Bacillus pumilus: one gene and its partner. The protein of the gene in region 2 interacts with the protein of the main gene of each other region in a pairwise test. Links are inferred from orthologs where the notes say so. Each region holds a gene or a part of one and is shown on either strand. Other genes may lie near its edges. The genes, in order: CKW02_RS01540 and CKW02_RS06505.

What was found.
Region 1: the proteins of CKW02_RS06505 (region 2) and CKW02_RS01540 interact in binary tests that used the Bacillus subtilis proteins (3 or more experiments, as listed by UniProt). The link is inferred for Bacillus pumilus from one-to-one orthologs.

Annotation. Positions count from the first base shown.
Region 1 is NZ_LT906438.1:266,543-282,112, reverse strand. Bases 8,756-11,596 are described here. They hold CKW02_RS01540 (ATP-binding protein), read right to left. Parts: upstream 10,899-11,596; coding sequence 9,612-10,898; downstream 8,756-9,611. Other genes in these bases: CKW02_RS01535 (glutaminase), read left to right, coding at 11,416-11,596; CKW02_RS01545 (response regulator), read right to left, coding at 8,756-9,607. Also shown: CKW02_RS01590 (DUF4352 domain-containing protein), read left to right, coding at 1-603; CKW02_RS01585 (hypothetical protein), read right to left, coding at 700-1,035; CKW02_RS01580 (ABC transporter permease), read right to left, coding at 1,184-2,359; CKW02_RS01575 (ATP-binding cassette domain-containing protein), read right to left, coding at 2,359-3,099; CKW02_RS01570 (LytR/AlgR family response regulator transcription factor), read left to right, coding at 3,260-3,961; CKW02_RS01565 (sensor histidine kinase), read left to right, coding at 3,973-4,938; CKW02_RS01560 (aldo/keto reductase), read right to left, coding at 4,969-5,898; CKW02_RS01555 (DUF4352 domain-containing protein), read left to right, coding at 6,295-7,335; CKW02_RS01550 (SEC-C metal-binding domain-containing protein), read right to left, coding at 7,389-8,474; more of CKW02_RS01545, read right to left, coding at 8,666-8,755; more of CKW02_RS01535, read left to right, coding at 11,597-12,396; CKW02_RS01530 (alanine/glycine:cation symporter family protein), read left to right, coding at 12,430-13,857; CKW02_RS01525 (alpha/beta fold hydrolase), read right to left, coding at 14,019-14,879; CKW02_RS01520 (VOC family protein), read right to left, coding at 15,188-15,553. UniProt on the Bacillus subtilis protein: Member of the two-component regulatory system GlnK/GlnL that positively regulates the expression of the glsA-glnT operon in response to glutamine.
Region 2 is NZ_LT906438.1:1,292,626-1,308,230, forward strand. What follows is about bases 4,538-7,413. They hold CKW02_RS06505 (MerR family transcriptional regulator), read right to left. Parts: upstream 6,203-7,413; coding sequence 5,873-6,202; downstream 4,538-5,872. Other genes in these bases: CKW02_RS06495 (LysR family transcriptional regulator), read right to left, coding at 4,538-5,020; CKW02_RS06500 (cupin domain-containing protein), read left to right, coding at 5,235-5,606; CKW02_RS06510 (hypothetical protein), read left to right, coding at 6,391-6,549; CKW02_RS06515 (hypothetical protein), read left to right, coding at 6,588-6,752; CKW02_RS06520 (MarR family winged helix-turn-helix transcriptional regulator), read left to right, coding at 7,108-7,413. Outside these bases: CKW02_RS06475 (aminotransferase class V-fold PLP-dependent enzyme), read right to left, coding at 15-1,307; CKW02_RS20250 (hypothetical protein), read left to right, coding at 1,568-1,708; mgtE (magnesium transporter), read left to right, coding at 2,212-3,570; CKW02_RS06490 (hypothetical protein), read left to right, coding at 3,672-4,070; more of CKW02_RS06495, read right to left, coding at 4,157-4,537; more of CKW02_RS06520, read left to right, coding at 7,414-7,572; CKW02_RS06525 (bifunctional diguanylate cyclase/phosphodiesterase), read right to left, coding at 7,603-10,026; CKW02_RS06530 (DedA family protein), read left to right, coding at 10,271-10,885; CKW02_RS06535 (TerC family protein), read left to right, coding at 11,167-11,952; RNA polymerase sigma factor SigI, read left to right, coding at 12,176-12,931; CKW02_RS06545 (anti-sigma factor domain-containing protein), read left to right, coding at 12,928-14,112; CKW02_RS06550 (alpha/beta-type small acid-soluble spore protein), read right to left, coding at 14,152-14,346; CKW02_RS06555 (DUF1836 domain-containing protein), read right to left, coding at 14,476-15,189; protease HtpX, read left to right, coding at 15,468-15,605. UniProt on the Bacillus subtilis protein: Transcription regulator that actives the transcription of genes required for nitrogen assimilation such as nrgAB (ammonium transport), nasABCDEF (nitrate/nitrite assimilation), ureABC (urea degradation) and gabP (GABA transport), during nitrogen limitation.

The DNA of each region.
Region 1 (15,570 bases), 1.0 Mb from region 2 along the record:
CTAGAATTCGATATTAAAGGTAAAGACTTAATGAAAAAAGCAGATACACTTCAAGCATCTGCAAAAGCTCTTTCTTCTTATATTGATGTGATGATTTTCGGTAAGAATAACGACGAGTTCGAAAAACTAACAGGTGATAACAAATCAACTGTAGTCAACCAATTTGATAAATCATTCAAACAAGGCTACATCACGTCATCAGGTATTTCTTCTAGCTCAGCGAAGGACGAAAACCTTGATAAGCTTCTAAAAGCTGTGAAAGAAACATTAGCTGAAAAATCAAAAGTATCAACAAAAACAAAAGCGATCAGTGGTGATAAAGCTGTTGTGACTGTAACTCTTACACCAATTGATGCAAGCCCGCTTGTCGATCGTTTAAAAGAAAAAGCGACTGAGTTCTACAGCAAAAACCGTTCAGCTTCTTACGATGAAGCTCAAAAATACCTACTCTCGATCTACCCAGAAGAGTTCAAAAAATTAGGACCATCATCTTCTGAAGAAACAGTAGAAGTCAACATGAAGAAAAATGACATCGACCAATGGAAACTTGATTTGAACGATTACAAAACAAGCTCATTGGTTGAAAAGTTCATCAAGAACTAAGGAAAAACCCCCGATGCCGGGGGTTTTTTGTTAACGTTTTTCGTTTGATCCTATATTTAATTCCGAATTACAGCACAGAAAGCAAGATACGGTCTATTATGAAGAATTTTCTTTTACAGCTTCATACTCTTTTATCACCTCAACCGGATCAACCGAATCCTCCTCTTGTCCGTATTCCTCTACATAAGGATCCATTAATTTCTCAAACTTTTGTTCGTCGTCTACTAAAGCAACATACGTTTCATATCCTTCAAAATCAGATGGATATAAATGTGCAACGGAACTACCCGTTTCTAATGCCTCATCTATCGCTTTTCTTAATTCCAATAACCCTTTCCTGTTTCCCAAAATAAAAGCTTCAAAATGGTGTGTTTGTTGAGCATATATATTACATAGCTCTAGCACATCATCGTCTTCTGTTTGATAAGACATAAACGAATCACCTCTTTAAATAAATTAGGATAATAATGTAAGTTCCCCCTTCCATTATGCCATTCCTTTCACCCGATCGTGAATCTCTTTTATATAAATCTCTGGATATAAAAAACTTGCAGATAAAATCTACAAGTTTTTACTTTCTTTATTTTGCAAGCATCCATTTTTCTTTCATAAACAAGCTTCTCACGATGACAAACAAGATGACGACTGCGAGGGCTGAGGAGCCGAGTGTCAGAGTGACGGCCATCGGATCAATGATTCCAAACATCAATTGCTTACAGAGCGCATGAATATTGAGGAATGGGACAGCAAAGTAATACGTATCTAGCTGCGTAGCACCTGCTCTCATGGTAAAGAACATTGGGATCACACCTAATGTAATGATCATGGACATGTACGATTGCGCTTCTTTCACTGAGCTTGAAACGACACTGAGTAGCAGTTCAATCATCGATACCATGAAGGAGAAGATGATGAGCGCCGCAAACATGACACCGATAATACTCCACATTTGATCACCAAAGTTCAGTGCTTGTTTTAGCTTTTCTGTAAAGAGCAGCGTGGATAAAAGCAGCATGCCGATCGCCACAATTCCACTTAAAATCCCGAACATGGAGACAGCCAGCCATTTTCCGATGAGAATTTGGAGTCTGCTGGCAGGTGTCAGGAACAACGCTTCAATGGATTTTCGGTCTTTTTCACCCGCTACAATATCAAGAGCAGCTGGCAAAGCACCTGAGATGACGGAGGTCACCAAAATCATCGGAAGGAGAATCGACAAAAGCATAGAGGTCATGCCATTTTCTCCTTCATCGCCCTCTTCTACATCAACAGCCTGCACCTGAAATGGATGAACAACAGACGTATTGATTTGATCAGCGGCTAAACGCTTTTCTACGACTTGGTTTTGATACTGCTCCAGTAAGGATTGCAGCATTTGAACCGTTATCACCGAATCATCATCTGTTGTGTACCCATGAATTTTAATCGCAAATGATTGTTGATGCTGAAGCATGTCGTCTGCCTCTTTCGGCATTTCCAGATAAGCATTCGCCTTTCCATCTTTGACAGCTTGCTGCGGGTCATCAAATGTTTCAAGTGTGAGGTTTTTAACCTCTTTGATCATTTGATTCATTTCAGTTGGAAGCTTTTCATTCACTGCGACCGTATAGGTTTCATCTCCTGGATCTGCAATCATGCTTTCATAAAAGAACACCAGTCCAAGCATCGTCAAAAGAGGAATCAGCACTGTTAAGAGTAGCGTTTTTCGGTCTCTTAGCGCATCTGTCATTTCTTTTAAGAATACGGTTTTCCACATTATGAAATCCCCCTAGCGAGCTTCGACATAAAGATATAGTTCAAGTCATCACTTTGTTCCTGTGTATATAATTCTGGAAGTGTCCCTTTATACACAAGCTCTCCTTGATGAATCATCATGACACTGTCACAAAGCTGGCTGACTTCTTCCATGATGTGGCTTGAAAAAAGGATGGTTTTATTTTGCTGCTTGAGCTGATGAATAAAGTCTCTGAAAATATTACTTGATGTAATATCCAAGCCTGTTGTCGGCTCATCAAATAAAATAATGTCAGGATCATGAATCAAGGTTCTGGCAATCGCCACCTTTTGTTTCATTCCTCTTGAGAATCCTTTCACCTTTCGATCCATATATTGTCTCATCCCAAAACGCTTTGCCAAATCCTCTATTCTTGCTTTGATTTCATGCTGATCTAAGCCATACAATTTGCCAAAGTATTCAAGGTTTTCTCGTGCCGTCAAACGATCGTAAAGCCCTGTCTCACCGCCAAACAAGACACCAATTCGCTTTTTCACTTCCGTTGATTCTTTCACCGTATCAAAGCCTGCGACAGTGACTGATCCGTGCGTAGGTTCTAACAATGTGGCTACGGCGCGTAATAACGTGGTTTTCCCTGCACCATTTTCTCCTAGGATGCCAACGACTTCCCCTTCCTTCACGGAGAACGTCATATGTTTCATCGCTTTCACGACTTTTTTCTTATCTTTAAACCAGCAGCTGCAATCGCTGAGAGTAATCATGTGGTTCGCCCCTTTCAACTTTCTAAGTCTATGATAGAAAAAATAACGCTTCCCTGACATAAAAATGTCGCGAAACGTCCTTTTTCTGTCTTGAAATGATCTATTTTAAAAAACAAATGATAAAATAGACAAATAATACGATGAGTCATAGGTGATTTTTATGATAAAAGTAGGTCTCGTTGACGATTACCGAGTAGATTTAGAAAAACTGCATGCCATTGTAGGCAGAATGGAGACTGTGGAGATTGTCTTTGTCACGCAGTCAGCAGAGGATGCTTACGAGAAGGTCAAAAAAGGAGATATTGATCTGTTGTTCGCAGACATTGAAATGCCCGGAATGTCCGGTTATGAATTAGCGGATCTCATTCACTCTCATGCACTGAATGTCGATGTTGTCTTTATGACAGGAAACAGCGGATATGCGGTCCATGCGTTTGATTTAAATGTTCACGATTATATTATGAAGCCCTACCAAGCCGATCGAATTGCCAAATCCTTAGAACGCTACATGTCCACCAAGCAGGAGAAAAGCATTCATGGACGGCTTCTCATTAAACAGCAGTCAGATATTCATGTGCTGCAAAAGAAGGATGTCATTTTTGTTGAGCGAACAGGCAGGTCAACCACCATTGTCACAACAACAGGAGATATCCAAACATATCAGACATTAAACGAGTTAAAGGGCGATCTAGCTGAAAAAGATTTTATCCGCTCCCACCGATCGTTTATCATCAATATTCATTACATTAAGAACTTCTCGGCGTATGCCAAAAATTCATTTATCGTGTCTTTTGAAGGTACAGATAAAAAAGCCATGATAACCAAGCAGCAATTAGAATACTTTAAGAAATACTATTTTTAAGGAGAACGAACGTGAACGCTTTCTATCTTGGATTCCGCATGTATGCTCTCATATGGCTAGGTCTTGCGTTTCATGCAGCTGCTGAAGCTATTCTGCCGCTATCATCAGGAGTGCTGTGGCTCCTCACTTTTTGTGTGATTTGTCTTTATACATTTTTCATATACAAAAGGTTTTTGCCTCAGGTGAGTGGTTATGTGATGTTGGGCGCTTTTGTGCTCTTTACCTGTGCAGGTCTTTCCCTTTTTCTGACGCAAGGAAATGGATTGAGCTCTCTTTTAGTTTTGATCATCATCATGACAACAGATATCCTTTCATTGAAGATGATGCAGACGGAGAAACGATTAAACGGGCGGCTTCAAGAGCTGATCAATGCAGAATCAAGAACCAATGAATTGCTGCTTGAGCTGCGCAGTAAACATCATGAAACAGCTAGACATTTAAATGCCTTTTCCGCGTCGAACGACGAGCACGAGATCAAGGATTTGATTCAGCAATACGTAAAACATTTCCCTTGGATGAAAGGAGAAAATGCCTATTTGGCCTCAACCCTGCATTCCTTTTTCCAACGGGCTGAAAAAGAGGACATCGACCTTTCTCTAGACCTTCAAGCGCCTTTTTCATCGCTTCCCTTTTCTAAGGCGGATCAGGTTAGTTTCACTGGAAACTTACTTGATAATGCCCTAGACGCAGCGATTGAAGCGAAGCAAGCCGGGAAAGAGGGCAGCATCTCGATTACGACCTCTATTCGGAGCGGGCTCTTTTTAATCCATTGTGAGAACAGCACAAAAGGAATGGAAAAACACGTGTTAGACCATTTGTTTAAAAACTTTGGCCGCTCGACAAAAGGCGGGGATCATCAAGGAATGGGCACGTATATCATTCATCAGCTTGTTGAAAAGGCAGACGGTACTCTTGATTTCACTTACCGTTCTCCACATTTGCGGCTTGTCATCAAAATCCCTCTCACGATGTCATAAAAAAAAGGTGCAGCCAAGCACCTTTTTTGATTAAGAGAAAATGTGGTCAATTTGATTGATTTCCTCTTTTGTTAATTGAACTTCGTTTGTTTTTAGGTTTTGCTGAACTTGCTCAGCTCGTTTTGCACCTGGAATAATGGCGTCGATGCCGTCCTGTGCTAAAAGCCAAGCGAGTGCAACGTGTGCCGTTTCGGCGTTCTTTGATTGTGCAATTGCCTTCAGCTTGTCTACTTTTTCGAGGTTTTGAAGGAACGCCTCGCCTTGGAAAAGCGGATCTTTTGCTCGAATATCATCAAATGTGGCATCCTTCGTAAATTTACCAGTCAACAAACCTGACGCCAACGGGAAATACGGAATAAAGGAAATACGATGCTCGACGCAGTATGGGAGAAGATCCTGCTCTGCCTCACGTTTCAGCAAAGAATACTCCGACTGAAGCACATCTAAGTAGCCATCTCGATTAAAGGCTTGAAGCTGTTCAAAATCAAGATTTGATGCACCAATGGCCCTGATTTTCCCTTCATCCTTCAATTCCTTTAATGTGCCTGCTACTTCTTCCAGCGGTGTCCGGCCGTCCGGGAAATGCATATAGTATAAATCAATATAATCTGTTTGCAGTCGTTTCAGGCTATTTTCGACCTGCTCTCTTAAAAAGTCTCGGCTGTTATCCAATTCAATTTGTCCGTTTACTTCTTTATGAGCCCCCTTTGTCGCAAGGACAAGGTTTTCTCTACCGCCTCTTTTGGCAATAATCTCACCAATCAATTCCTCTGAACGGCCCAGTCCATAAATAAAAGCAGAATCTAAGAAATTGACACCTTGATCAAGAGCTGTCTCCACAAGCTCTCGTCCGGCATCTTCACTCAGGTTCGGGAACAAATTATGTCCACCTACCGCGTTCGTACCAAGCCCTATCGGATTCACCTGTAAATTAGTTCGTCCAAGCGTTACCTTTTTCAAAAGCTCATCTCCCTTATCTGCTTAATCATCCTTATTTTCCCACGAACCCTTTCCAACATTCAAGTATCCTGCTCTCTGAAGCAGCAACACCCTCACTTCAAGATTTTTACGTAAAAAACATTTAAAACCGATCATAAATCTACAAATCAATTCTTATTAACCGGTATATTAGACTTACGAATTTCCTTTTATTATTGGCTTTTGTGTAAATTTCTTTCAAAGATAGGGACTAAAACCTATTCCTCATCATGATTGAATTTCGATAGAATGAAAAGTGCAAATCGTCATAAGGAGATTTTCCCCTGCAACACCCGAATATACCATCCTATCTGTTTCTTTTTTCATAGTCAGATAGCGGGAATGAAATGACGAAAGAAAAGCAAAGGAGCATCAACTGTGAATCTTAAAAAAATAAGTGCACTCCTCATGATTTCGTTCGTGATGATCATCTCTGCAGCTTGCCAGAGCTCAGCAAAATCAAGCAACACTGATCAAAAATCAACAAAAACAGCAGAGGTAAAAGTCGATAGCTACGAATATACGTTACCAGAAGACTCAACAACTACGCTAAGAGACAATGAATTGGTGCTAAAAATCAACCTGACGATTACAAACAAAGGTGACAAAGCTCTATCATTATATAGCTCTGACTTCTCCCTTTATCAGGACGATGCCAAAGTATCTGATTTAAAATTTTACGGCAGTAAAGACCGTCTTGACCTTGGTTCATTGAACAAAGGAAAATCACAATCAGGTGCTCTTTATTTCCTAGTAGACAAAGGGAAAAAATATCAGTTCGTGTACCAAGACAGCATCAAGAAAAACAGTGATTCGATCGAAATCGACCTAGATGGAAACAAAATACTGGATACAGCGAAAAAGCTGGATAACCCTGCAAAAGCGCTATCCGCTTATACGGATATCATTGTATTTGACAAAAAGAACGATCAATTTGCAGATTTAACAGGTGACAACCAATCCGATGTCGTGAATAAATACCACGACATGTTCGTAAAAGACTTCAAAAGAAGCGCTGGGATGTACGGCAATGAAGTAAGTGACCGTGATATCCTGTCTATGTACAAACGGATTCAAGACACCATGAAGGATAAAACCAAAGTAGAAACAAGTGTAAAAACCATCTCTAATGACGAGGCGAAGGTTGTCGCTCAAGTAACAGGCATTGATGCTTCTAACTTAAAAGACAAGCTGGACAAGCAAAGAGACGAGTTTTACAACGGCAAGATCCGCTCTAAAGAAGAATTGTATAAGAAAAGCTTAAACTTGTACGCATCTGAATTCGAAAAGCTTCCTCCAGTCTCCAGCCCGGCTGAATACGAAGTGAAAATGAAACGTAATGGGGATGGTCAGTGGAAAATTGACCTTAACGATTACAATACATCGCAGTACATGAGCGGTTTTATTAAAACAAGATAATCATGAACTAAAAAAGACGCTGGCCCAATGAAGGTGCCGCGTCTTTTCTGATGCTATACAGTCGCCTCTTGCTCTTCTTTCACCGCTTTTTCAATATCTTTAAAACGGCTCGATACAGTAGACGCACTAATGCCATACTTTTTCGCTATTTGCGCTTGAGAAAGCGGGGCATCGCTTGCAAGTGAGTGAATGTAATATTCGATTCCCGCAGCAAATGATGCTGCTTTACGGATCACAGGTGATTTCTGATCACAATAGGCTTTCCACACAGTTAAAGCGCCATCAGTCAAGCTTTGGTCCCCGTGTTCCTTCATTCCGTCTTCAATCAGCTTAGCTGTTTCCAGTTGAACGTCATTTGCCCAGTCCATGCGATCTGCTGTTAGACCTGTATCGCCTTCTGTTTCAGCAGATGTTTCTGATTCTTCTACTTCTTGCTTTGCAAACATGCACTTCAACACGTCAGGGAATGATTCTCTCATAAATGTGCTGCGCGTTCCTCCATTTGCCTCATATGCTTCAACAAGCTGACGTACTTGAAGAAGAAGCGTATCTGTAAACTCTTTCGCAAACATCGTATATTGAATGAAAAACTCTGCTTTTTCTTCAAATTGAACAGGGAATCCAAGCACGAGACTTCCCTTTTCAGGCAGCACTGTTTGATCCGGTTTTACATCTACTTCAACCTTTTCAGCTGTCACCATATTCTCAAAGTAAAGAGACTCGTCCGTTTTTTCATTTAATAAAAGCAAAGATGGCTCCATGTCTGTCCATGATTGAACCACTTGTTTTGTTTTCGGACGGGTAATATCCTCCGCTTTCTTTGTCAGGAATTCTTGGAAGATGGTTTCTTTCTGATCCGTTAATGGACGGAAGAAGATGCCCCATACACTCAAATGAAAGACTGAGATTTGTTGCGTTTCTTTATCCATATCTGCAAGAAAAGAAAACTCATTAATGAATTGATTGATGGCTCTCTGATGTTTAGAGAATGCGTAATTCATTAAATCCTTTTGAACTTGTACAGCTTCCTTAAACACAAGCTCAGACGTTTGTTCTCCGCCTGACTTTTGACCACAGCAATGTTTATATTTTTTTCCGCTTCCGCATGGGCAGAGCGCATTTCGTTTAATTTTTCCCAAAATAAAACCTCCGACATTCTAGTCTAACTTCACTATTTTAACAAACGATTGCACAAGAGAGTTTTATTTTCAAGAAAAAAGAAAAATCAGAATGATCAGTTAAATAATAAAGATACTTGAAGATCACGACAGATCATAGGAATAGCGGTCTTTTTCTGTTTATTTTCTCCAATCATTCCAATAGATTTTCTTCAGCTCATTCCCTCAAATAGCTGCTTTGCTTCAAAATAAAAGATTTGAACAAACTTCTTCGTATTGACTCTGCCCGTTGATCCTGTGGATGAAGAGGTCTTCTGCATTTCTTTCATTCTTTGGCTGACATCGGTAAAGTCAAAAAACTTCGACGCATAGTGCTCAAACTTAGGATTCGAGAAATCTGTTAATCCTAGTGAAGCAAAATGATTCAAGGAATGATGAATAGCGCGTCTAATCCGCTGCTCTGCCGCTTTCACTTCCCTCATCACTTCTACATCGGTCGCCCCATGATCCAGCTTCCTCTCCGCTGTTTTGATAAAGAGCTGCTTTAGCGGCGGGAAATTGACCTCATGAGAATTGGCTGACTGTGTTTCATATAAGTAGATCAGGATCTCTAGTAAATCCTTAGATCCGCTCTCTCCAACAATTCCTAGTTCGGATAAGAGAAATTCCCCCGCCTCTTTCATCGTCCTTTTCTTCAACCCAGCACCCGTTGTGCTATGAGAAGTCACTGGCTCTAACGGCAGCACATGGCGAAGGGAAGCTTGAATATCGTAAATCGATTTCTCCAGCTTGATCCGCTCTATGACTTTTCGAATCACACTGACGATCTCAATTCGATTGACAGGTTTATGAATATAATATTCGATCCCTAATTCATAGGCTTCTGCCATCATCTCTTTCGCCTCTACTTGGGAAATCATCATGATTTTACCTTTGAATTCAGGGTGAATATGACGAATCGTTTGAATGCCATCTCTAGCAGGCATTAAAAGGTCTATCAGAAGGATGTCTATTTTTTTTAGGTTCAATGAATGTGCTTCTAATCCCACTCCGTCATCGGCTTCATCCACGACCTCTCCCAAATCTTCATCTTCTATGATTTGACCTAAAATCGAGCGTATTGCACGATCATCATCTGCAATGAAAAATCGCATACACTCACCCTCTCTGTATTAAATTTTGTATAGGAAGGAGTAGCTGAAAAGCCGTTCCCTTTGTTTCTCTTTGTTCGATTTTAATTGTACCGCCAAGCTCTTTAACCAGCTCTTTCACATAGGATAAGCCAATCCCAGTTGATGGTGTTCCATATGCATCAAATTTAGAAGTATAGCCTGGATCAAATACTATTTCTCTCATTTTTTCAGGAATCCCCGGGCCATCATCTTCAATCCGAATCTCTATTTTATCATGACTTCCTTTCAATACGAGTGAGATCATTCCGTCATCCTTTATGGCTTCAACCGCATTTGCCATTAAATTATTAATGAGCGATAAGAAAATGAACACATGATAATCATGCAAATGAATGCCTCTTATATCAGATGTAAAGGAGATGTTTTTCCCTAGAGAGAGCGCATACTTTTCTTGAATGCGAAGGACAATTTGAACGAGCTCTTCCGCCTTCATATAGTCTTGCATATTTTCCTTAGAAATCAGCTTCGAAAGCCCAGCATAAATACGTTGATTGTCCTTTTTCACCTCATGGATTTCTCCTGCGAGCTTCAACAGCTCCTGACTCACTTTCTTCCCTGCTTCGTGTTCATGCAAGAGACGGTAAAGCCTGTATGATTCTTGCGTAATATGCTCTGTATGTTTTAACGTTTTCTTTAAATGAACCGTTTCTTCATATAAATTTGAAATGACCATCATCATATGCTCATTTTGTTTCATGATCTGCTTCTCTCTTGATTGTGCCTCATACAGCTTCATCATATTAAAAAAGCTGATTACGACAAAGCTGTGAGCAAACGCAATGAGAAACATATCACTCAGCTTTGATAGCGTCATCGTCGTATCAAACACTAAAAATTGTACAAACAGCTCAACAAAATCAGCCACTAATTCAATCATGAGACCAATGATCCCAATAAAAATAGAACGCTGTTTAAAACGTCCCGTACGGACGGCAAAGAACAAGAAAGCATATGTAAAATAAAAAAAGAAACTTGGGAATTGCTGATAAAATGATGTAGCGAGATCAGCATGATGCTGCATCAGATCTAAACCTACTCGAAAAAGCACAATGGCTGCGCCTGTTAAAAACCCGGGCAAGAACGGTCTAGATTTCCTTAAGAGTAATAAACAAAAGAAAAACGCAGGTGCCCCAAAGCTGATCCGGAACGTTTCATTCACAGGATAAAACTTCAGTTCTCCTGCAAGCGGCACAATAACCACCATAAAAATTAATATGAATGCGTCTTTTTTAACAAGCTGGTTTAAACTCAAATGACTGACATCCCTTCCCCTTTTTGCATAGCCACAGTATACAAGGAGACTCTTTTCTTCACAACGTACAAAAAAATAATTTTTACGGCTCCTTCTTTCCTCAAAATCCTTTTTTATGACTATTCACCGAGGCGCCATGGTGACCTTTCAGCTATTCAGCATTTTGGTGATTGTCTACAATAATGGGAATTGTTTAGACAATGATCGACAAACCGATTTTTATTTGTAAGTTTTTCTGTAGATTTTCGTCAGATTGTGTAGTTTCCAAGATAAATTGAATGAACAATTTTAGTGAAACTCTATGTAAGCGTTTTCTGAATTTTCACTAAAAACCCTTTTTGTTTTTTCGCCGCCAAAGCCTTCATTTCAACATATATTTAGGTGTAAAGGAGTGGTACAAGCAGCGCATGACAAGTTCTTTGAAGATGTGTAACATGTTTTCGTGCCTATTTGATCGCATTTTTTGTCATCCGCCAATTCAATAGGGTACTTTTTGATTTTTGATTGGAGGAATCGTATGAAAACAGCAATTTCTAATAATACACAACACGCATGCCAGTCTTCTGTTAATCAATGGGCAGAAGAAATACGTCCGTATTACAAAAACGGACAGAATGCTGGCTACATTCCAGCACTCGGAAAAGTGAATTCCTCTCAACTTGGTATCAGCGTGATAGGCCCAGACGGATCATCTGTACGATATGGTGATTGGGACGTTCCCTTTACCCTGCAAAGTATCTCAAAAGTCATCAGCTTTATAGCTGCCTGTTTAGGAAGAGGCGTACCATACGTCTTGGACCGGGTAGATGTAGAGCCAACTGGTGATGCATTTAATTCCATCTACCGTCTTGAGATGCATAAACCAGGGAAGCCCTTTAATCCAATGATTAATGCTGGAGCTATTACCGTATCCTCCATCCTTCCCGGAAAGACTTCTACAGAAAAGCTAGCATATATTTTCGATTTAATCGAAAACTTAATAGGTAAGCGTCCCTCTGTTAATGAAGAGGTTTATCAATCAGAATGGGCAACTGCGCACCGCAACCGTGCTCTTGCTTATTACTTAAAAGAAACCAATTACTTAGAATCAGATGTCGAGGACACATTAGAAGTGTACTTAAAGCAATGTTCCATCGAGGTTACAACAGAGGACATCGCCTTGATTGGGCTGATTATATCAAGTGATGGCTATCATCCCTTTAAACAGGTCCAAGTCATTCCAAAGGATATCGCAAGACTAACAAAGGCATTGATGCTGACATGCGGCATGTATAATGCGTCTGGTAATTTTGCTGCTTTCGTAGGCGTTCCAGCCAAAAGTGGTGTGTCTGGAGGAATTATGGCTTGCGTTCCGCCAAGCGCAAGAAGAGAATTCCCATTTCAAACAGGCTGCGGAATCGGCATTTATGGTCCCGCCATTGACGATTGCGGAAATAGTATTACCGGTGTCATGATGCTGAAAAAGCTCGCAAAAGAGTGGGATCTCAGTATTTTTTAAAATGAACAGTCATGAATTCGAAGAGGTGATGTTATGAACGAAAAAGCTTTGCTATCTTATTTAACACATACAAATGATTTTATTTGGACTTATATTGTCATTGCTCTGTTACTTGGAGTTGGTGTCTACTTCACATATAGAACACGCTTCCTGCAAGTGAGAATGATTAAAGAAATGGTGCGTGTCCTGAAAGAAGGAAGAAAAGAAAAAGAAGGGATATCACCGTTCCAAGCATTTGCCATCAGTATGGCGGCACGTGTAGGAACAGGGAATATTACAGGGATTGCCATCGCCATTGCAATTGGTGGACCTGGCGCAATCTTCTGGATGTGGATCGTAGCCATTATCGGTTCTGCCTCAAGCTTTGTTGAAAGTACATTAGCCCAAGTGTATAAAGTGAAAGATAAAACAGGATTCCGCGGTGGACCTGCTTATTACATGGAAAAAGGGTTAAACAAGCGCTGGATGGGAATTTTATTTGCGATTCTGATTACAATTTCTTTTGGAATCGTCTTTAATGCGGTGCAATCAAATACAATTACTGTCGCTTTTGAAAACTCCTTTGGATTAGACCGTTTAACAGTCGGTATTGTGATGGCTGTTATTTTTGCAGCAATTATTTTCAAGGGAATCCAAGCCATTGCAAAAGCTTCTGAATACATTGTCGTTGTGCTGGCTCTAGCCTATATCGGAATTGCATTCTTTGTTATTGTGACAAATATCACTGAACTTCCTGGTGTCATCAGTACGATTGTGAAACACGCCTTCGGGTTTGAACAGTTTGCTGGTGGAACATTAGGCGGCGCATTATTACAAGGGATTAAACGCGGTCTTTTCTCGAATGAGGCTGGTATGGGTAGTGCACCTAACGCAGCAGCAACAGCTGTGACAAGTCACCCTGTAAAACAAGGATTAATTCAGGCGTTTGGCGTGTTAACAGATACATTAATTATTTGTACAAGCACAGCCTTCCTTGTCCTGTTCTCTGATGCATACAAAACAACGAACCTGCAAGGAATTGAATTAACACAGGCTTCACTCAGTCAGCGCATTGGACCATGGGCCTCTGGATTCCTTGCTATCATGATTTTCCTATTCGCCTTTAGTACATTAATCGGTAACTATTACTACGGCGAAACGAACATTGAATTCCTTGGAGCCAACAAAGTTTGGCTTAACATTTATCGAATTGCCGTTATTGGAATGGTTCTTTTCGGTGCAGTTGCTACTGTTCCTCTCGTGTGGGGTCTAGCCGATCTCTTCATGGGACTCATGGTCATCGTCAACCTCATCGCCATCACCATGCTGTCTAAGGTCGCCTTTGCAGCATTGAAGGATTATACGAGACAGAAAAAAGAAGGCAAGGATCCTGTCTTTTATAAAAATGTCGTTCCAAACAATGAGAAAATTGAATGCTGGGACGACGAACCTGCTTCGTTGAAAAAGAATCGAATCGGTTAAATCAAAAAAGCTCTGGTCCTCTTGGGACTGACCCCATAAGATGAGACAAATAAAAAACACCTTCAAGTTTGAAAACGGATCGTTGTGATCCGAAAAAACATGGAGGTGTTTTTTCTATGGGGACAAGAGTGAGTTTCCCCCTCTGATCAGAGCTTCTTTCTTTAGTTCAAAAATTCGAGTATGAGTTTGTTCACCACTTCTGGTTTTTCATGATTGATCCAATGAGAAGCATCATCAACAAAAATTAGTTGTCCATTTGGGCAAATCTTCATCGTTTCCTTCGCCAGCTTTCTGCTTAAAAACTTGTCCTCCATCCCCCAGATCATGCGAACAGGTACTAAAATGCGCTTTGATATCGGCTTTTCAAAGCCGCCCTTTTTGATGGCGCGGTACCAATTCAGCATTGAGGTCATGGCACCTGGCTGCGTCCAAGCCAGCTTATAGCTTGATACATCTTCCTTCGTGAACAAATGGGGTCTTGCAGTCAGCCCAATGGCTTCATCCAGCTTTTGAAAGTGATTTTCCTGAAGAGCTGCCTCTGGCACATTCGGAAGCTGAAAGAATGCGATATAGGAGCTCTTCTTCCACTGCGGGGGATAAAATGGAAGAACCTTCATCATCACCCGCGGATGCGGCATGTTGACAATGATTAGTTTCTCTACATATTGAGAACGTGTGGATGCCAAATGCCAAGCAACTGCTCCGCCCCAATCATGACCACCCACAATCGCCTTTTGATTCGGACTAAGCGTCTTAATCAGCCCTACAATATCATCTCTCAGTTGATCTAATACATAGGATTCGATTCCTTCTGGCTTATCACTTAGATGGTAGCCCCTTTGATCAGGAACGACGACACGATAGCCTGCCTCGGCTAGGGGCATAATTTGGTTCTTCCAGCCGTACCAGAACTCAGGAAATCCATGCAGCAGTATAAGCAGCGGGCCATCCTCAGGTCCAGCTATTGCTGTGTGAAGTGTTACACCATTTGTTTGGATTGATTGAAATTCAATTTGCTCCATCCCTTTGCCACCTTTCTCCTTGTTCTTTATTCTTCCAACATAGCATATTTCCCATTTTTCAGAAAATAAAAGCACTCCCAAAAAAACCTTCACGAAGGTGAAGGGCCAGATTGTTGACAAAGGGCTAAAATGATCTTGATTTTAGCCTTTTGTCTTCTTTTCAGCGTGATAGAAAACCTTTGCAGTCTAGAAAGGACGAGTACTGGCGCGGAGCGAATTTGTCATTCGTGAGCACCAGCACGCAGGACTGACACCGAATGCGAGGGTTTGTCTACACGCTGAACCTTCACGAAGGTGAAGGTCTTGGTTTATTTCATATAATTCAGCACCCAGATCAACCCATTTTTGCGGTCCTGTACTTGCCCGTGAAGGGCGCCAAAGAACGTATCCTGTAATTCGACCAGTACATCTCCATCAGCTTCTAGCGCTTCATATACAGCCTTTAGTTCTTCTTCATTGTCAAACTGCATAATCAATCTGAGATTCTCGGGCTTTGGTGTGCGGTCAAACGTATCTGAAAAGTGAAGCAGCGATTCTCCAAGGTGCAGTTCTGCATGCAGCACACGGTCTTGATGTTCATTTAAAATATGAATATCACCGCCAAAAATCCCTTGATAATATTGAAGAGATTCCTTCACATCGTCTACCACAATATAAGGACTAACACTAATCATACCCCTCATCCTCCTCT
Region 2 (15,605 bases):
AATCTGCAAGCATGTTAATGCTTTTTATATTGATTGCTTATCATTTCAGTTGTTCTTAAAAACGTCTCAATCTCTTGAATAGTATGACAATGGAGAGGTGATATTCTAATAGCCCCTTTCATTCCAAAGGAATCCAGCATCCTTTTAGAATAAATGCTTGTATTCAACCTTTCATATACGATCACACCGTGCTGTTCATATTGTCTTACTGCATCCTCATGGTTTGTTCCTTCTATCGATATGGCTACGATGAAATCTTTTTTTGATAAATCATGGTCATCAAGATGCACGGTAACTCCTTTGATTTCTCTTAGCCCTTTTACGTTGGGTGTCCCGTCTAGCATTATTTTTAATAAAGACCTTTCTTGTTTTCCGATAGCTTCCATACCTGCTGCGAATAACTGTCGTCTGGCATTCACTGTTGTAAAATGACCTCCAAGCCAGCACACATAATCAACAATTGCGCTAATAGCCGCATAATGAGCAGGTGCTGGAGTTCCTAGACCCCATTCAGTTTCTTTCTTTCCTTTTAACTTATGATGAGGGAGAAGAGCAGCTCTTTCCGATAAATAAGCAATCCCGCAGCCTCTAACACCAAAAAATTTATATGGGGCAAAATTTATCACATCCACAGGTGTTTTTTCAATATCAATTAAACCATGAGGTGCATGTTGAACGGCATCAACCATGATAAATAAGTTTGGTTTCTTTTTTCTTGCCTCTTGTACAATTTGTTCAATGTCTAAAATAGCACCAGAGATATTCGAAGCATAGATGACGCTTAGAAGAACAGTATCTTGATCGATTAATGCCAAGATGTCTTCTACGTTCACTCCACCTGTTAAAGGATTAGACTTGGCCACTCTCAGCTCTTTGTTTAATTTATTTGCATAAAAACTAGCTGCGTCATAGGCTGCTGGATGTTCTAAGGATGTTGTGACAATATTTGTTCCTTGAATATGTTCTGCAATGATACCCGTAGTTTGAAAGATAGCCTGTGATGCTGTCAGATATGTGGCGAAGCTTCCTTGTTTCACGTTAAAAATGGTTTGAAGATCAACAATCCCCTTTTTTTGGATATCAATCAAGTGTTTTGCAGCTTTATGATTTCTTTCAGAACAATCTGGGATGCCATCAATGATTGAAAATATATGATTTGCCTGTTTTAAACGAAGAGAGCCACCTGCATTGTCAAAAAAGAGTCGTTCCTTTTTTAGGATAGGATCCTCATCAATATATAAAAATTGTTCTCTTACTTTTTTTAATAAATCATTTGAAAAGTGCATGTTCAGTGTAGATTCGCTCATCATCATATCCCCCAATATTCATTTCTTATACTTAGTATTATACATTGTGTTATCAATCAATGGCTGTACCCTAATCAGAGAGAGCTTTTTTCTGTAAACAATCATTCATTTTTAGCTAAAGCGACGGTTATCAGCGCATTGCCAATGGTGACATTCGCCGCACCTTTATGAGTTCAGCTGTTTTGTACTAATCACTCCTTACACTTTCATGTGTAAGGTTTTTTCATTGGGACAAACTACGGGAAAGGAGGCGAGAGAATATGAAGAAAAAAGAAGAAGAGCAAACAATGGACCATGCGGAATATGTTCCGCATCCTGATGGAGAAGGATATGCTTTGTTTTTGCATGATTCCTTTCATCTCCTCTCCCAAGAGGATATGAATCAGCCAGAAGAGGAATAAAAGACATGAAAGGGCGATGGTCTACTTTGTCTATCGCTCTTTTTTTCAAAAGTAAGCGAATACATAAGGGAAATTGGCATCTTGCTTATTGACATCACTGCGCTTTTTCTGTAATCTCAGTGTGTCAACAATATGAGACTTCGTTAGGTGAGGCTCCTGTATGGAGATACGCTGCTGCCCAAAAATGTCCAAAGACGCCAATGGGTCAACAGAAATCATCGACATAAGGTGATTTTTAATGCAGCTGGATTTTTCCTATGCCATACAGTGCTAAAGCTCTACGATTGAAGGAGCAAGTGTTTATTTGTCATGCTTACAAAGCGCCTTCATTCGGTTGAAGGTGCTTTTTTATGAGAAAAGGAGGTGTGGGGATGGATCATCCCGATTCGAGACACATAGAGGATATGTCAAAAGATCAGATTGAGACATCAGATAGAGGAGATCCTGACCCCCGCACATTCTAAGGGATTCGGGTATCTCCTGACTTTGGGGAGGTAACAGCGATGATACAAAATATTACGTATGATGAACTCATTTTACGCATCATTATTTTACTAAGAGATGGAAAACGAAAAGAATTTAAAAACATCATGGAAGAACTTCAACCATATGATATGGCCTATTTATTTAAAGAGCTTCCAGAGAAACACCGCGGCCGCTTCCTCAGCTTTTTACCAGTCGATGACGTGACAGAAATGATGGGTGAGCTGGAGCGGGAATATCAAGAAATTGTTCTTGAAAAAGTAGGTAAAGACAAAGCGACCTTCGTCACAAACAAAATGGATAACGATGATCTAGCCAACTTGTTTGATGAGATGGAGGATGAGCTAAAGGATCAGCTTTTATCTAACATGGAAGCAGAGGAATCCAAGGCCGTCCAGCTTCTTATGAATTATCCTGCTGAGACAGCGGGACGGATCATGACCAACCGTTATGTTTGGATTCCTCAGCATTTTACAGTGCAGGATGCCGTTGTGAAGCTGAAAAGCTTTGCTGAAATTGCGGAATCAATCAACTATTTATATGTGATTAATGATCAAAAACAGCTTGTAGGCGTTCTCTCATACCGGGATCTCATTTTAGGTGAACCGGATGAAAAGGTACAGGATCTCATGTTTACAAGAGTCATTGCCGTTGGAGCCTTTCAAGATCAGGAGGAAATCGCAAAGCTGATTGAACGATATGATTTCCTTGCGATTCCTGTTGTGGAAGAGAACAATGTCCTAGTCGGAATTGTTACAGTCGATGATATCATTGATGTTGTGATTCAAGAGGCGGGCGAAGACTATGAAAAGTTTGCTGCCTCTGGTAAAGATATCACGTTCGACACGCCGGCATTTGTGGCGGCATACCGCCGTCTTCCGTGGCTCATTTTGCTCTTGTTCATTGGGCTGATTTCAGGCAGTATTTTAAATTATTTTGAAGGTACCCTTCAGCAAGTCGTTGCTTTAGCGTTCTTCATGCCGATGATTGCCGGGATGACAGGGAATACAGGGACACAGTCTCTTGCCGTCGTCATTAGAGGGCTTTCAAAAGAAGAATTAACGAAAAAAACCATCATGCGCCTTATTTTTAGAGAGCTGAGAACGAGTATTTACATTGGGATTGTCTGTTCCATTATTATTACAGTCGTCGCAATGGTGTGGCAGGGCAATATGATTTTAGGTTTTGTTGTCGGTTCCTCACTGCTTGCAACACTGATTATTGGGACAATGGCAGGTACGGTTGTACCGATTATTTTACACAGATTAAACGTGGACCCAGCCATTGCATCTGGGCCGCTAATCACAACATTGAATGATATTTTATCCTTACTGATCTATTTTGGAATTGCAACTGCATTCCTTCATACACTGATGTAGCAAGAAGACTGTAAAACGTGACGTTTTACAGTCTTTTTTGAATAAAGATTGCATATAGCGCTTCCATCCTTTACATTTTAAGGAGAAGGTGGGAGAGAAAAATGAAGAAGTTTTTATTCATTTTAATGTGCATTGTATTGCTAGGTGCATGTTCAAGGGAAGACGAGGGGAAAGACAGAAGACTAGTGGCTGCAGAGCATATGATTGAAGCGATTACCGAAGGAAATAAACAAAAAATAGAAAACATCTATGTTGAAGGTGCTGTCCCAAGCCCAAATGACATTCTAAAGCTGAAAAAAGAATGGGGCATAGAGACGCTTTCTTATGATGATTTTCAATTGGAAGAAGCCAGCATTCACGTCTTTCATGCGAATTACGAAGATGAAAAAACAGGGGAGAAAAAGGCACTGGCCATGCGGGTCATAGAAGATCCCGAAAAAGGCGGTGTACGGATTGACTTTGTAGGACTCGTTGAAGGAACTGACACTTCCTCTCAATGAAAGCTAAAATAATTTTATGTAAAAAGGATAGAAGAGCTGAAAGAATGTCGCTCTATCTATCCTCTTTTTTACCACAAATGACCCGATCACATATGAGTTATGCCCAATAATTCCATAAACCGTGAGAGGGCACTGGTCATGTACGAATCGCGGCGCCTTATAAACACAGTTGGCACGATTCTGTGTGGTTCCGGTAAAGGATGACAGGTAAATCTGCCTTGCACCCGAGATTCAACCATAGATTTTGGTAATACGGTAACCCCTAGCCCGTTTTCAACGCATTTAAGCACGCCCTCTAAAGTGCCATATTCCATTACCTTCATCGGAGCAAAGCCATTGCTCTCTAACCATCGTTGCCAACGCCCCAAATAGATGCAATGCGCAAATGACGAAAGCAATGGTTCATGTAAAATTGATTCTACCTGGAATTCCTCCTGGGAGTAGCTTGTAATGAGAACAAGTGATTCTTCCAATACCGGATATTCAATAATGTCGGGATGAAGAATGGGCCCATCAACCAATGCACCGTCTACCTTGTAGTTGAGAATAGCATGAACCTGATCTACAGTAGGTGCCATATACAAGCTCAATTCTACTTGTGAAAATGTCTTGTGATATGCTGCGAAAATGCTGGGCAATCTTGTCGAAGCGGTAGACTCTATAGATCCAATGTGCAAAGTACCTCGCGGAGTAGAGGAAAGCTTTACGGCCTCTATCGCTTCTTCAAAATCGTAGAGTAATTTGTTTGCATATGGCAACAGTTCTCGCCCTGCAGGCGTTAAGGATATCTTTTTGTGATATCGATAGAAAAGAGGAACACCTAATTCTTGTTCAAGACGCTGGATTCGTGCAGTGACATTGGACTGTACATAATTTAATTTCTCAGCAGCTTTTGTAACGCTTTGTTCAATAGCTACTGCTTTAAATATCTCCAAAGATGTAATATCCAAAACAATGCTCCTTTTTGTATCACAAATTGTGATGAACTATACATTATTTTTTGATTTTACGTGATCCAACAGAATAAGTAAACTTAATAATATAAGAGGTTGATGCTCATTGTGTCCCTTGATGTTTATCATGAGGAGGAGAATTTGCAAGGTAGGGAGTTCTAGCTTAAGAAAGATAAAAAAGACGTTTCCAAGTAAATGAGGAGGGAATCTATTGATTTCAAAGGTTAATATCCAAGAGAAATTTTCGCAAATAAATGATTATTGGAATCCTAGAATAAGTGGAGAGTTGAACGACTCATACATGAAAATGGTAAAAATTAAGGGTGAATTCATTTGGCATCACCATGATGACGAGGATGAAATGTTCTTTGTATGGAAAGGAAATCTAGTCATCCGTTTTAGGGATAGAGAAATAGCGCTTAATGAAGGTGAGTTTCTTGTGATTCCAAAAGGAATTGAACATCAGCCAATTGCTGAAGAAGAAGTTCATTTGCTCTTAATTGAACCAAAAACGACGTTAAACACGGGGAATGTGATCAATGAACGAACTGTTTCGATTCCTGAACGAATGGATAAACGCTAGATCGCCTGCACTTAACAATATACCTAAAACGCTATTTGATATAATGTTGTTTCTTAGAATGAAATGTTGTGGAACACCGCCTAAAAAAAGTAAATTTAAACGGATGTCCTTGCCTATATAGCTTATTTCACTGAGTATGATTTGGCATTGCCAAGGGCTTTGGTTTGATAACGGAGACAGCAAAAAAAGCTGTCTCTTTTTCATTAAGCCATGACCAAAAATCAAGTACGAACAAAGCCTAAAAGAGTCAGCTAAACTTTATTTGTTTATCGATTTTTGTACCGGAAGTGTGCGTTAATTTGACCTTCCAGCATTTTTTTCTTATATTGTCCGCTTTTTAATGCCTGTTCCTTTTTCTTCATGTCTTTCAAAATCTCCGCTGTTTGCACACCGTCTTCTCGTTTGTTGGCGATGTCCATTAATCGTTCTACATCAGAAAAAGAATATTTACGCGTGCCTCTTGTTGAGCGCTGGGGGTAGATGAGTCTGCGTTCCTCATAATATCGGATTTGCCTGACGGATAGCCCTGTTAATTCACTGACAATCCCGATTGAAATGACTTTTTTATCTTTATAAGATGCATCTTCCTGCGTCATATACTCACCCCTGCAAGTCTTTTCTTCATATTATACAGAATGACAACGAAAAAAACCTATCGTTTGTTAGAAAATATAACATAAAAACATAAAAATGAAAAAACGATGGAAGGAAAGTTGACAACATATGTGAAGTGATTGCTACGCTTGCATATAATGATGATGAGTTGAAATAGGAGGAGGAGCATATGATGGAGCAAACACGGATCATCTGTATGGCAAAAGAAATCATCGCATTAGATATGAAGAGGGATGAATTACTGGAGCGATTCATGCAGGCTGCAGGTCAGAATGCGCATGCTCTTCTAAGAGCTGTACAAAATGATTTGTATAAAAGGTCTTCATAAGCACCTGCTCCAGATCAATTGATAGGAGGGGATAATCGGTGCGGCGTATCCTAACAGAAGCTTTAGCAAAGGAAAGACATTATTATACGAAGCAGCTCTGTTCATTAGGAGTGTACAGTCCTAGTGCGGCCAAGAACATGACAATTAGTGACTTAAAAAAAGAGTATCACTTCTTTTTCAACAAAACAAAGCGTGATTTGTGAAAATCCCTTGAAATGTGCGCATGTCACATAAAGGGTTCTTTTTTTGTTTAATGTTATAGCAATATTGAATTTTGTAGAAATTTGACGAATACAGTGTAAAGAAACATAGAGTCTTTACAGATTATGTTAAACTGTGTCGTATCTTGATGGTTTGCTAAAAAACCTTTTTTTCGAGATGGTTGTGAAAAATAAGAAGGATTTTAAAAGTTTATATCGAAATCTTATACATAACACGAATGGAGTCACTTATGTGGTTGAAAGGGTTTTCAAAAACGTACTTCTATTTTTTACGAAAGGCTCCAACTGCACCGCAAGAAAGCCTTGAAGTTAAAAAAATATTATAAGAGGTAGATATGTGATGAGACTATCGTTTAATGAAGAAGAAGTAGAACGTTCAATGACACTTTACAAGGTATTTGCAAGAGCATTTAAAAGCGTTTCAGAACACAGCATTAGAGACAGCAAAGAGCATGGATTTAATCCAACTGAATTTGCGGTTCTTGAATTGCTGTATACAAGAGGTGCTCAAAAACTTCAGCAAATCGGCTCAAGACTCCTGCTTGTCAGCGGGAATGTGACGTACGTAATTGACAAATTAGAACGAAATGGTTTCATTGAAAGAGAGCAGGACCCAAAGGATAAAAGGTCGGTTTATGCCCATTTAACAGATAAAGGGCGCAGTTATCTTGATAAAATTTACCCGATTCATTCTCTCCGGATTGCGCGTGCCTTCTCAGGCCTCTCGCGAGAAGAACAAGAACAATTGATTAGTCTATTGAAAAAAGCAGGTATTCACAGTCAACATTTATTATTTAGATAGAACGAAAAGGTGCCATGATTGGCACCTTTTTTATGTGTCCAGCTGATGCGCTGGATAGGCAATGAATTTTTCGATATCGTTTGCTGGAAGGGGCTTTGCATAATAAAAGCCTTGCAAGTCGTCACATCCTTGCGCAGATAAAAGCTGCGCCTGCGCAAAGGTTTCAACACCTTCTGCTATGACCTCGAGAGATAGTTGATGTCCCATCGCGATAATGGCACCTGTAATCTGTTCAGATTTTGAATCATTTAAAATATCTTCGATGAAGGATTTGTCGATTTTTAGGCGATGAATGGGCAAATCCTTTAAATAGCTTAAGGAGCTATGCCCTGTACCAAAGTCATCAATACTAATGCGAACGCCCAGATGTTTCAGTGAGGTCAGTACCTGTTTTGATTGCTTGATATTGTCCATTGTCATACTTTCTGTGACTTCAAGCTCGAGCAGTGACGGTGTCATATCGTATTTTTTCAGTGTCAGCTTAATCAAATCAATTAAGTCTTCAGAATTGAATTGTTTTGCAGATAAATTGACAGCCACGGGAATTTTCAGCCCGTTGTCATACCACGTTTTAGCCTGCCTGCATGCGGTATCAATCACCCATCTGCCAATATCAATGATCAGTCCTGATTCCTCTGCCAGCTCAATAAAAGCCTCGGGTGATTTTAACGAACCATCTGGTGCTTTCATTCTTAGAAGAGCTTCTACGCCAGTCATCTGTCTTGTTTTCGCACTCACTTGCGGCTGGTAATGAAGCACAAACTGTTCTCTTTGAATGGCATCTCGTAACTCAAGCTCTCGGTTCAACCTATCTTCACTTGATCTTTCCATTGATTCGGTGAAAAACTCATAACGGCTTTGCTCATGTTTTTTGGATAAATACATCGCCATATCGGCTTTCCTCATTAACTCCATCCCATCTTTGCCATTTTGAGGTGAGATAGCGATTCCAATGCTGATAGAAGTAATGAGCTGATGATTCTGGATGAAAAAAGGACGCTCAAATTGCCGAATGATATTTTGAGAAAGTTGTTCAATTTTCTGTGTGTCATGCCCCATGTCAGGGAAGATCATTAAAAATTCATCCCCGCCTAGTCTGGCTATAAAGCCGTTGTCTGGTAAACATTGCGTCAGTCTGTTTGCAGCTGCTTTAAGAAGTAAGTCCCCTATGTTATGACCAAGTGCATCATTGATAATTTTAAAACGATTCAAATCAAGAAACAGAACAGCCGTCGATGTTCCTGTCTCTTCTTGAGCGGAGAGAACATCACTTAAATGGTTGATGGCGTGGCGCCGATTAGGAAGCTCGGTTAACGCATCATAATGTGCCATGACATGAATTTCTTTTTCTGCAATCCGCTGCTGCGTTAAATCTTTTAAGACAAGATAAATACTGTCAAGCGTATTGTTGACATGAACAGGTATGTAAGTGACATGATAATAATAAAAGCGATCTGCTGCTTTTAGTTCTGCTTCACGTGTGATGGCTTTTTTTGACTCGTAAATAAATTCTTCCCACATGTCAGTCGGCATGACGTATTGGCTGACATCATCACCAATCCAAGAATTGCACATTTTTAGAATTTGTTTACCTGAGTCGTTCGCAGAAAGCACCTTTCGATTGACCGATAACACGATAATGCCATCGATATTATGTTTGATGAGCGATTGGAACCGCTGTTCATTTTCCTTTAGCTTATCTGCCTGCTTCATGATTCGGTGATCTATATAGGCTCCAAAAATCATCAGTGTTTGGACAATCAGTGTCATTAAGCCGATGAAAATCGACAGACTGAATGGTGATAGTTCAAGAGAACCACCCCCAGGGGACTGTCCGTCTGAATGAAAAAACATAGTAGAAGCAGCCATACCGGTATAGTGCATGCCAGAAACAGCACCGCCCATCACGAGTGCACCAGCTATTTTTAACAGATGATCCTCCTGCTTTTTCCCGGATCGATGGAGCCGAAAAAAGAGATGAAGCGAAAAGAAAGACGCTATCGCAGCAATGAAAAACGAAAGAAAAAAGAGGACTGGATCATAGCTGATTGAGACATTGGCCATTGATTCCATTCCAAGATAATGCATGCTGCAAATAGCTGAGCCCATGGTGATTGAACTAATGAGCAGCCGCCTTGTGGAGAGCTGCTCTTGAATGCATATTGTGAATGCGATCAAGGACCCGACAAAAGATGCCAAAATCGATAAAATGAGCAAGGGTGTTTCATATGTGATACCAGCACGCACGTGAAGTGCCATCATGCTGATAAAATGCATCGACCATATCCCCATTCCCATGATCAAGGCACCAACGATCAGCCATACCTTTTTCTTTGCACCGCTTGACTGTGCCACTCGGCTGGCTAAATGAAGAGCTGAGTAGGAGGCGACAGCGGCGACTGCGATTGACAGAAAGACAAGCCATCCATTGTAGCTTCCTGTTAAATGGGTCATGTAAGAAAACCTCCAGTATCTTAAAACAGACGTATACCTAATATATCGGATCGAATGGCTTCTGTGTTCACTTTTCCTTCACATAAATACCACAATCAACTTTTTTTCACCTGTCTTTTATAGTAAAATCAAATTTAATGTAAAAAAACGACGAAAAGTGAATCGTTTCTTCGGTTTTATTCGTTTAATATATGTGCGATTCTAAAAGAGATAGAATCAGTTAAACGATTATGTGTGAAAGGGATTGATAAACATCGAAGATTTTATTATTTCTTTAGCTGATGCCTTTAAGAACTTGTCGTACTTTGGCATCTTCCTTGCATTATGTATTGAATTTGTTCCTGCTGAAGTGGTTCTGCCTCTTGCGGGTTACTGGGTCTCAGAAGGGGACATGGCCTTCATTGGTGTTGTGGCAGCCGGCTCTATTGGCGGCGTGGCTGGCCCTTTGACCTTGTACTGGTTAGGACGTTATGGCGGTAGACCCTTTTTAAATAAATATGGGAAGTACTTTTTTGTTAAACCGGAGTCGCTTGATAAATCGGATGCCTTCTTTGAAAAGCATGGTGGATTCGTCGCATTTAGCGGCCGGTTTATTCCAGGAGTCAGAACGCTTATTTCCATCCCGTGCGGTATTGCCAAGATGAATGTGTGGGTCTTTTGCCTGTACACGTTTTTAGCGATTACGCCTATTACATTTGTATATGTGTATCTTGGATTTGTGCTCGGGGAGAACTGGAAAGAGGTTGGCGCAATGTTAGATCCATATCTTCTGCCGATTGGGATCGGGATTGTGTTGTTGTTCGTGATGTATATATGGCTGAAACGTAGAAAAAGAAAAGCAGAAACGCCAACTGCCTAATTACTGGACCCGAGGTGAAAGTCCCCTGTTGACAATACAGTGTCTATTGATTAAAATATAAGTAATCTAAATATTCTTAAATCCCACCAAAGGGGAGTAGCGTCCGGTTTTTACCGGAAACAAAGTCGTCATTACATGGACTTAAGTTCCATCGGCTTTGTTGGCATGATTCTACATATCACATGTCTAGCAAGACCTTTGCCATTACAGGCAAAGGTCTTTTTTGCATTCATAAGCCTTTGACTGTTGTGGGACAATAGATAAAACAAGGAGGAATGATGATGGATGCAGCAATTATTTTAGAGTACGGGTGGGTTCTTCTCGTACTGATTGGATTAGAAGGAATTTTAGCCGCTGATAATGCGCTGGTCATGGCTGTAATGGTGAAACACCTTCCAGAAAAACAAAGGAAAAAAGCATTGTTTTACGGACTTGCGGGTGCGTTTGTCATGCGATTTGGTTCCCTGTTTCTTATTTCGTTTTTAGTAGATGTGTGGCAAGTTCAAGCCATTGGTGCAATTTATCTTCTTTATATTTCCATTCACCATATTTTAAAATCGCACGTATTTAAGAAAAAGGAATCAGACACAAACATGAAGCAAAGCGGCTTCTGGGCAACAGTCGTAAAAGTCGAGCTTGCTGATATTGCTTTTGCTGTCGATTCCATCTTAGCGGCGGTCGCATTAGCCGTAACTTTGCCGAAAACAAGTCTTCCGCAAATCGGTGGACTTGATGGCGGTCAATTTATTGTCATTCTATTAGGGGGAATCATCGGTCTTGTCATCATGCGATTTGCAGCAACTGTCTTTGTGAAACTTCTTAAAACAAGACCAAGCCTAGAAACAGCAGCTTTTGTTATTGTCGGATGGGTTGGTGTGAAGCTCACGCTTTATACACTGTCACATCCAGCCATTGGCGTCGTATCGTCTCATTTTATTCATTCAACATTATGGAAAGTGATTTTCTGGACAGTGCTTCTCGCAATTGCAGCATTTGGTTGGTTTTTATCAAATCCATCAAGAAAGGGTGGGCAAGAAAACAAGGAAAAACAAGAGATGCGCGCCTAGAAGAGTAGGGTTTTTGAAAGAAATATCATTTCATTTTCATAACACGTATATTACAAATAAGGGGGAGATACCCCCTTATTTCTTTGCATTTAGACGAAACACTGTAAAGTAGATGATGATATGCTTGTCATAATTGAGTAACAGGAATTGAATTCCTCATTTCTTCCTTTGCGCTTCCCTCATAAATTAGCTATCATAAATGAGTAATATAGGGAGAACTGAGGTGAAACCATTGCTTAGCCTTTTGTTTAAAAAAGGAAAGAAAAAGCAAACATTAGAGCAGTCGGCTATCAGTATTCAACAAGGTGATATCGAGCTGCAAAATGCATTAATAGAGCAATACAAACCATTTGTCGCTAAGACGGTTTCATCCGTTTGTAAACGATATATAGATGAAAAAGATGATGAATTCAGCATAGGCTTAATTGCCTTTAATGAAGCGATAGAAAAATACTCTGCCGAAAAAGGAAACTCACTCCTTGCTTTCGCAGAATTAATTATTAAAAGAAAAGTGATCGACTATATTCGAAAAGAAGCGAGAAATGCGCCAACGGTTCAAATGGACCTGCAAGAAAGTGAAAATGGCGAGTACTCTCAAAGCATGATTGAAGCAGAGCTGTCTGCAAACGAATATAGACGTTTAATTGAACAAGAACACAGAAGAGAAGAAATTGAACATTTTAAAGAACGATTGAAAGTATACGGTCTCACGTTTCAAGAGCTGCTTGAACATTCACCGAAGCATGCAGATGCAAGGCAAAATGCCATTAAAGTAGCTCACACACTCGTTGAACACGATGAGCTCAGAACCATTTTATTTCAGAAAAAACAATTGCCAGTCAAACAGCTTGAAAAGCTAGTGGAAGTCAGCCGGAAAACGATTGAGAGAAATAGAAAATATATCATTGCGATGGCGATCATTATGACGGGTGATTATGTGTATTTGAAAGATTACCTTAAAGGGGTGCTTAATTCATGAGAAGAGGCATTATAGTAGAGAAAAACAAAAAATATGTCACGCTGCTGACCCCTGATGGACAATTTCTGCGGACAAAATATGAACAGCAAGATTATAAAATCGGTCAAGAAGTGACATTTCCGAATGAATCACGTCTCGAAAGAAAAAAAGCCGGTTTTTTTGACTTGCTTCGTTTACGTCCATTAAATGCAGGAATCCTATCAATCGCAGCGATTATTGTCGTGATTTTTACTATGATGCCATCTTTCTCAAGTCAAAAAGCATATGCATATATGACGATTGACATTAATCCAAGCTTTGAACTGAAGCTTGATCACAATTATCAAGTGATCGGTGTCACACCACTGAATAAAGATGCGAAACAAGTACTGGCTAGTATGAAGGATTTAGAAAAAAACGACATGACCAAGGTTGTGCAGGAAATCATAGATGACTGTGACAAAAAAGGTTATGTGAACCACTCTAAGAGCATTTATATTTCAACGGTTTATGAAAACAAGCAGGACCATACATATAAAACCAACGTCAAAAGTAAAATTAACACCATCTCTGGTGAATATCAAAAGCGCGATTACAAGCTAGAAACTGTAGAAAGTGACCTGGAAACAAGAGAAAAAGCTCAAAAGGCAGGCATTTCAACAGGCACATATATCAGAAATCAAGAAATCCAAGACAAAGAACAAGAAGGCATTCAAAAGGATGAAGACGCAGCAGAGAGTGATGCTGTCAAAGAAGAAGAGCCTAAAAAAGATGATGAAGATCAAGCAGACAAAGACAAACAAGAAGACGTCAAGACAGACGATAGCGAAGAGATGAAGCCAGATCAAGAGGCTCCTGAAGCTGAAGACAAAGAGCAGAAGGATCAAGAGAGGGAAGAGCAAGGATCTATTCAAAAGCCTCACCAAACAAAACCTGATGATAAAAACAAAGACAATCAAATAAAGGAAGAAAAGGATCGTTCTATCGATAAAGAACAAAAAAAAAATCACTCAACGGAACCTGGTGACAAAAGGAATCCAAACGGCACATCACGTGGTGGTGCTGAAAAGCACGCAAAAAAAAACGACAGGGATCAGAAACAGCCGTCCGCTGAACGAAAAAAAGACCATATGAAGAAGCAAGGAAAAGGTGCACCGTCCCCGTATCGTGAGAACCGGTATGAGCACACATATGAACAATAAAAAAACGCCAGAATAGCTCCGGCGTATTTCACCATGTTTTTATTTAGATTGATTGCCCATTTGTGATTGAGCCTGTTGAACGAGTCGTTTTGTAATTTCACCGCCAACAGAACCATTTGCACGTGCGACTGTATCTGAACCGAGAGTCACGCCAAATTCTTGAGCGATCTCGTATTTAAATTGATCTAATGCTTGTTCTACTCCAGGAACAAGAAGCTGATTTCGATTTGCCATGTCCATATTCCTCCTTTCACCTCATCTTTGTTGCGCCTTCTTATTTTGAAAAAAACGGCGTACAATTATGCTGGCAATTGCTGCACAAAAAAACCGAGGTGACCTCATCACCTCGGTTTTCTTTTATCCTTATTTAGCCGCCTGTAGCGTATTAAACATCATTTCTTGCGCTGTACTTTGCAAGTGGGAAGTGAACACAGAGAAGACGGTAGAACTGATAATGCCTTTAATCAAATTCCATTGATTCTTCGTTAATTCTGTAAACTCTTCATGGAGCATGTCGGTCTGCTCCTCAGTCATTTCTCGTAAATTTGTTTCCTTTAACGGAAAATGTGTATGGTGATAAATAAAATCTAGGACGTGCGCATATGCTTCATAAAAACGGATTGGACTAATAATATCATCTGTTCGATCTGTGATCGTGTTAAATAAGGCAGATAAGATCATGCGAATGGCATCAAAGTCAAAAACTGATTTTAAATCCCTGACAATTAATAAAATAACGACCTGATCAATGGAGTACTTCTTGCCAAGCTCTGGATGACCAATCATATCTTTAATATCACGCTTGATCCAATTTTGAATCGCCGTCGATTTAAGAGACGTTAGCTCACACAAGTTGCCAAGCTCAACAATTTCATTTGTAGAAAGACCGTGCTCTGATTTTTGCTTCCGCCGTTCGAGCTTCTCAAAAAACGAAGGGATCTTTAACTCATCATATTCATGATCCTTATCGCCCTTTACAGATAGATTCAAAAGCTGAAGCGGAGTCAGATCTCCCTCTCCTTTTAGAGAATATAGAAGTCTCGTCATGTCAATTCTCGTTAATTTAAAAGTCACCATGTTCCACCTCATTTGTACGTCAAAAACGTGATTATTGATCTAATTCAACATCATAATCTCTTTTTGATGAAAATGCAAAATAAACTAAAATACAGAACGCGGCGTCACAATTTGTTCACTTTTCAGCTGTGGCAAAGTCGTAAATATTGAAGTGACGGGGCTTAAGCCGTTATGATAAACAGAAGGAATGATTCCTTTTTCCTTGCAATTTGAGACGTTTATTTTTATAATTTTATTAATAAGTTCAAATGAACTTAATATGACAGCGGAGGTTATGTATGGGTAAAAGAATATTTCTGTTTATATTAACGAACATTCTTGTTATCACTACGATTGGTATTGTACTGTCGGTTATTAGTGCAGCAACTGGTGTTGGTTCTTATATAGGAGCAGACGGTGGAATTAATTTGGTGGCA